DNA from 2 places in the Thiolapillus sp. genome. Region 2 is predicted to be linked to the other one. Evidence: predicted binding sites of a transcription regulator. Region 2 holds the regulator's gene; the other holds the start of a gene.
What was found. Region 2 encodes sigma-54, which starts transcription at its own class of promoters, with help from an activator protein. Its sites were predicted from a motif close to TGGCANGNTNCNTGCTT; they were not measured.
Positions count from the first base shown of each region.

Region 1 (3,409 bases), on a different contig from region 2:
TCCTGCAGGACCAGGGTTTCATCCCCGTCCTCCTCGTTGAATTCTCCCGCCGAGAACAGGTCGATGCCTGTCACCTTGAGCTTGGTGGAAGTCACCGAGCCCTCGTAGAGAGCGATGCCCATCTTCGCCAGATGGTTGGCCGCCACCTTGGCCTGCTCGAACAGGGGCGCCACCAGGCCGTAACACTGGCCACGGTGCTGTACACACTCGCCTACGGCATAGATGCGCGGGTCATAGGTCTGCATGGTGTCGTTCACCACCACACCGCGCTCACAGTACAGGCCGGCCTTCTGCGCCAGATCCATGGCCGGGCGTATGCCCACGGCCATGACCACCAGATCGGCTTCTATTTCGGTCGTTCCCGGCTTCCTGCCTCCCACGACACTTGCACGTCCCTGTGCATCGTCTGCAAACCGCAGTCCTGTGACATGATCCTCACCCAGCACCTCTGCGGTCTGGGCTTCCATGAGAAACTTCATGCCCTTTTCTTCCAGGGACTTGCGCAGCATCCCCGCTGCCGGCTTGTCCAGCTGACGCTCCATGAGGACATCCATGAGATGCACCACAGTGACATCCATGCCGTTGATCATCAGCCCGTTGGCCGCTTCCAGACCCAGCAGGCCGCCACCGATCACCACGGCCTTCTTGCCGGTCTTAGCCGCTTCGACCATGGCATCCACGTCGGCGATGTCACGAAAACCGATGACACCGGGAAGATCGGAACCGGGAACGGGAATGATGAAGGGGTTGGATCCGGTAGCCAGCAGCAGCCGGTCATAGGAAACTTCCATTCCGGATGCCAATATCACCCTGCGGTTGATCCTGTCGATTTCCACTACAGGATCACCAGTGTGCAGGGTGATGCCGTTGCTCTCGTACCATTCCCGGTCGTTGAGAATGATCTCATCGATGGTCTTTTCTCCCGCCAGTACCGGGGAAAGCATAATGCGGTTGTAGTTGGGGTAAGGTTCGGCACCAAACACGGTGATGTCATATTCCTCCGGTGCAAGCTTGAGCAGCTCCTCCAGGGTACGCACACCCGCCATGCCATTTCCTACAAGTACCAGACGTTCTTTCATGGGCTTCCTCTTGTATATTTTTCGCCTGACAGGCCGATACCGGCCAGGCTTGCAACTGTTCCCCCTGTACTGCAAATAGCTTGCCAAGAATATTAGAACGACATTATCTGATTGTTTTTACGCCTGTTTTCCACATTGACTAACGCTTTCTTCACTACCAGCCTCAAAAGACGCACCATTTTGGTGCCTCCCGGAACATCCGAAGCACAATTATGTATCAGCATTTTCTTATACAGATTCCGGACACCTGTCCGGAGGTGGCCACCCATATAAAGAGAGTGTTTTCTTCCTGACCTTTCCGCCGCCCAGACTGGCACGGTTCATGCTTCGTCAACCCGTGACAGTTGTAATCAAGCAATGGAGCATCGCATGTCGGAAGCCAAACTCAACCTGTTTTCATTCAGCGGCAAGATCAGAACCCTGCATCTGACCTGGTTTGCCTTTTTCCTATCGTTCATGGTGTGGTTCAACCACGCCCCCCTGCTGGCGGCCATCCAGGAAACCTTCAGCCTGAGCAAACAGGAAGTGAAGGCACTGCTCATTGTCAACGTGGCCCTGACCATTCCGGCGCGCATCATCATCGGCATGCTGGTGGACAAGTACGGCCCGCGCCTGATCTTCTCCGGCCTGCTGTTCATCTCCAGCATCATCTGTTTCTTCTTCGCCATGGCCGATTCCTACCAGATGCTGCTGGCCACCCGTTTCGCCCTGGGTTTCGTGGGCGCAGGTTTCGTTATCGGCATCCGCATGATCGGTGAATGGTTCCCGGCCAGACAGGTAGGCGTGGCTGAAGGCATCTACGGGGGCTGGGGCAACTTTGGCTCCGCGGCATCCGCCATGCTGTTGCCCAGCTTGGCCCTGATGTACGGCGGCGAGAACGGCTGGCGCTATGCCATCGCCACCACCGGCGCCGTCGCCCTGCTCTATTCGTTCGTCTATTTCAAGCTGGCACGCAACACTCCCAAGGGTTCCACCTATTTCAAGCCCAAGAAGACCGGCGCCATGGAAGTGACCAGCAAGGGGGATTTCTTTTTCTACCTGCTGATGAACATTCCCATGTACGCCGCTCTGGCAGTGCTGGCCTGGAAACTGGGACCGGCCAACCTGAACATCATCGGCGCGGTACCGACGGACAGTATTTATCTGGGTCTGCTTGCGCTCTATGTTTATCAAACCTCTCAGGTATGGCGCATCAACAAGCATGTATTCAGCGAAGAAGTGGCCGAGATCCACCGTTACAAGTTCAAGCAGGTCGCCATTCTCGATTTGGCCTATTTTGTAACCTTCGGTTCCGAACTGGCGGTGGTATCCATGCTGCCTCTGTTCTTCAAGGACACTTTCGACCTGTCCCTGGTGCAGGCAGGCCTGCTCGCTTCAGGCTTTGCCTTCATGAACCTGGTGGCGCGTCCCTTCGGTGGCCTGTTCAGTGACAAGTTCGGTCGCAAGAAAATGCTCTCTATCCTCATCACCGGGCTGGCTGTCGGCTACCTGATTCTCGGCCAGATAACCTCCGGTTGGCCTGTATTCCTGGCCGTCATAGCCACCATGGCCTGTTCCTTCTTCGTCCAGGCCGGTGAAGGCGCCGTGTTCGCTATCGTTCCCCTGGTGAAACGCCGCATGACCGGTCAGGTGGCTGGCATGGCAGGCGCCTACGGCAATGTGGGTGCGGTAACTTTTCTTACCGTGTTCTCCTTCGTCTCGCCACAGGTCTTTTTCATGGTGATCGCCGGCGCTGCCCTGGTTGCCCTGATTGCTGTACAGTTCCTCGATGAACCCAAGGGACACACCGCCGAGGTCATGGAAGACGGTACGGTACAGATGATCGAAGTGAGCTAATGTCCGTAGGTCGGGCTTCAGCCCGACATCCTGCCCTGGTTCGGCCGCCGCTGTCGGGCTGAAGCCCGACCTACGGTCAGATCCAGAGGGGTCGGAGTCAAATCAGAGATGCGTCACGTAACATCCACGGCTTGACAAGATTTGACTCCGACTCCTAAAGCACTAGACCAGGACATTATGAGCAACCACCTGAAAATCGACTACGCCGCCGTCACGGAAAAAGGCAACAAGGAAGAAAACGCCGATGCTGCCGATGCCCTGGTGCCCGAAGGCAGCGCCCTGACGAACAAGGGCATTGCCGCCGCCATCTGTGATGGCATGAGCAGTTCCGAAGGTGGCGTGGAAGCGGCACAGATCTGTGTGCGCAGTTTCATGGACGATTACCTCAGCACCCCGGATTCCTGGACGGTGAAGACCGCCGCCACCAAGGTGCTGGGAGCCCTGAACCGCTGGCTCTGGTCCCAGGGGCAGATGCGCTACGACTCCGCCAAGGG
Region 1 is NZ_JBHNMF010000169.1:1,556-4,964, forward strand. It holds gene nirB (nitrite reductase large subunit NirB) at 1-1,079, opposite strand, end outside; gene ACOCD2_RS10185 (NarK family nitrate/nitrite MFS transporter) at 1,449-2,915, shown strand; gene ACOCD2_RS10190 (bifunctional protein-serine/threonine kinase/phosphatase) at 3,093-3,409, shown strand, end outside.
Region 1: a site for sigma-54 is predicted at 1,391-1,407, ahead of ACOCD2_RS10185 (NarK family nitrate/nitrite MFS transporter). Genes of this name have one in related genera too.

Region 2 (3,409 bases):
ACCGCACCCGTTGCGCTGGCTTTACCGTCCGACAAGGACGCGCCGGTGGAAATCGAGGCAGACAGTGCCGATATCGACCAGAAGACTGCAACAACCACCTATCGCGGCAAAGTGAAGATCAGGCAGGGATCCATGCAACTGCAGGCTGACAAAGTGGTGATCACTTTCAGGAACAGGAAACCCGGCAAGCTCACCGCTACCGGCAAACCGGCTTCCTTCAAACAGCGGCCGGAAAAGAACAAGCCCTGGGTCACCGGCCAGGGCAGGCGCATCGTGTATGACATCAACAGCGAAGAACTGACCCTGACTGGCGATGCCGTACTCACCCAGAACAATGACAGCTTCCGCAGCGACCGCATCGTCTATGACCGCGTCAAGGCGCGCCTCAAGGCCGGCGCGGCGGCAAAAGGCTCGGAGCGGGTCAAGGTCATCATTCATCCAGCGGGAGATGCTGAATAAGCCATGAGCTTTCTCAGCGCCGAAGGGCTGGTCAAGAAATACCAGGGCAAGGCCGTGGTGGACGGCGTCAGCCTGCATGTGGATGAAGGCGAGGTCGTCGGGCTGCTCGGACCCAACGGCGCGGGCAAGACCACCTGTTTCTACATGATCATGGGCCTGATTCCCGTGGATGCCGGCAGCATCGGCCTGGGAGGAAGGGATCTGACCTCCAGTCCCATGCATGTGCGCGCCCGACACGGCCTGGGCTATCTCGCCCAGGAACCGTCCATTTTGCGCCGCCTGAACGTCGAGGAAAACATTCTCGCCGTGCTGGAAATCGGCCTCAAAAAGATGCAGAAAAGGGAACGTCAGGAACGCTGCGACGAACTGCTGGCCGAATTCGGCATTTCCCACCTGCGCCGCAATCTGGCGATCAGCCTCTCCGGCGGCGAGCGCCGGCGCCTGGAAATCGCCCGCTGCCTGGCTACCAGCCCCAGCATCATCCTGCTGGATGAGCCTTTTGCCGGCGTGGACCCCATTTCAGTAGCTGACATACAGCAAATCGTTGAAAACCTGGCAAAAACAGGCATCGCCATATTGATAACGGACCACAATGTGCGCGAAACCCTGGGCATCTGCCAGCGCGCCTACATCGTATCCGAAGGCGCTGTACTGGCACAGGGCACACCGGAGGAAATACTTTCCCATGACGAAGTCCGCAGCACCTATCTGGGCGAAAACTTCCGCCTCTGACACAGGCAACGCCCTCTTGCGCTCCAAATACCCCTGGATAAACAAGGCAATATCGTGAATATTTCCCAAAATGAGGCGTTTAACAGAGGAATATCGGCTAAACCTGACCTGTATCAAGCATTGTCATTTCGGTAAACGGGCCAGCTTGCGCTAAACTATGGATAAACGAGAAAACAAAGGACTCCTCAACCACTAATGAAAGCTTCCATTCAGCTCCGCCTGGGTCAGAACCTCACCATGACCCCGCAGCTGCAGCAGGCGATAAAGCTGCTGCAACTTTCGACACTGGAGCTCAAACAGGAGATTCAGGAGGCGCTGGAGTCCAACCTCATGCTGGAGGTGGAAGAGGAGCGAAGCGAAGAACCCGCCGCCTCTGATGAAAAGCTGCCCGAAACAGCGGCAGAAACAGGCTCCGAAGAACTGGAAGTCCAGAGCAGCACAGAGACCATCCCGGAAGAACTCCCGGTGGACGCCAACTGGGAAGACCAGTACGACATCCCCGTCACCCGCAGCCAGAACAGCGGCAGCGAAGAACAGACCGATTACCTCGCCCGGGAAAGCCACACCGAAACACTGCAGGACTACCTGCACTGGCAGCTCAACCTCACCCCCTTCAGCGAGGAAGACCGCGCCATCGCCACAGCCATTATCGACGGTATTTCCCCGGACGGTTATCTGCATGCGCCGCTGGAGGAGATCATCGCCGATATGGAGGATGAGGAAGTGGGCATGGAAGAGGTGCTCACGGTGCTGCACCGCATCCAGCATTTCGATCCCCCCGGCGTTGCCGCACGCGATCCCCAGGAGTGCCTGCTGCTGCAGCTGGAACAGCTCCCTGCCGACGACCCCATCAAGCGCAAGGCGGAAAAGCTGTTGCGCGACCATTTCGACCTGCTCACCAGCGGCAACGAGCCCCGTATCCGCAAGCTGCTGCGGCCGAACGCCGAGCAGGTGCAGGCCGTGTTCGGTCTGATCCGCTCCCTCAATCCGCACCCGGGATCCAGCATTTCCCCGGCCAACACCCGCTACGTGGAACCGGATGTTTTCGTCGAAAAGAAGAACGGCCGCTGGCTGGTTTCCCTGAATCCCCAGGCCATGCCCCGGCTGCGGGTCAATCCTGAATATGCCGCTCTGGTGAAACGTGCCGACAACAGCACCGACAACACCACACTGAAAGACCACCTGCAGGAAGCCCGCTGGTTTCTCAAGAGCCTGCAGGGACGCAACCAGACCCTGCTGAAGGTCGCCACCCGCATCGTGGAAGTGCAGCAGGCATTCTTCGACCAGGGTGAAGAAGCGATGAAACCCCTCATCCTCAAGGATGTCGCCGAAGCGGTGGAAATGCACGAGTCCACCATCTCACGCATCACAACAGGCAAATACATGCACACGCCCAAAGGCGTGCTGGAATTCAAATACTTCTTTTCCAGCCATGTCAGCACCGACAGTGGAGATCAGGCCTCTGCAACCGCCATCCGTGCCTGCATCCGCAAGATCATTCTCGCAGAAAACCCCAAGAAACCCTTGTCTGACAACAAGATCGCCACCATGTTGTCAGAAGACGGTTTCAAGGTCGCGCGACGCACCGTCGCCAAGTACAGAGAAGCAATGGCAATCCCGCCATCCAATGAACGTAAACGTCTCGTTTAATTAAGGAGAACATTATGCAACTGAGCGTAACCGGTCATCATGTAGAACTCACCGACGCCCTGCGCAGTTATGCAGAAGAGAAAATCAAGCGCATCGAACGCCATTTTGATCATGTCACCAACGTACACGTTATCCTGAGTGTGGAAAAACACATGCAAAAGGCAGAAGCCACCGTGCATGTCAGCGGTGCCGACGTATTCGCCGAGGCCAGTGAAGAGGATATGTATGCGGCCATCGACGGCTTGGTGGACAAACTTGACCGGCAGATTCTCAAACACAAGGAAAAAATCCAGAAACGGGCTCGCGGCAACGGCGCAAAAGTCGTCATGGCCGAAATGCCGGAATAATCCGGAGATTGCAGCAACTACAGGCTGCAGCCCTTCAACAGGCCGGAACCTCCCGAACAACCGTTAGGGAGGTTCCCACAACTCATCAGACATCATGTTACCTGAAGATTTACTGCAGCTGGATCAGATCAGCCTGTCCAACAATGCCGCAAGCAAGAAACGGGCGCTGGAAGTGATCGCTGAGCTACTGGCAGCGGGCACCAACGCGCCACCGGCAGAGG
Region 2 is NZ_JBHNMF010000073.1:4,691-8,099, reverse strand. It holds gene lptA (lipopolysaccharide transport periplasmic protein LptA) at 1-459, shown strand, start outside; gene lptB (LPS export ABC transporter ATP-binding protein) at 463-1,191, shown strand; gene ACOCD2_RS06190 (RNA polymerase factor sigma-54) at 1,387-2,841, shown strand; gene hpf (ribosome hibernation-promoting factor, HPF/YfiA family) at 2,856-3,188, shown strand; gene ACOCD2_RS06180 (PTS sugar transporter subunit IIA) at 3,283-3,409, shown strand, end outside.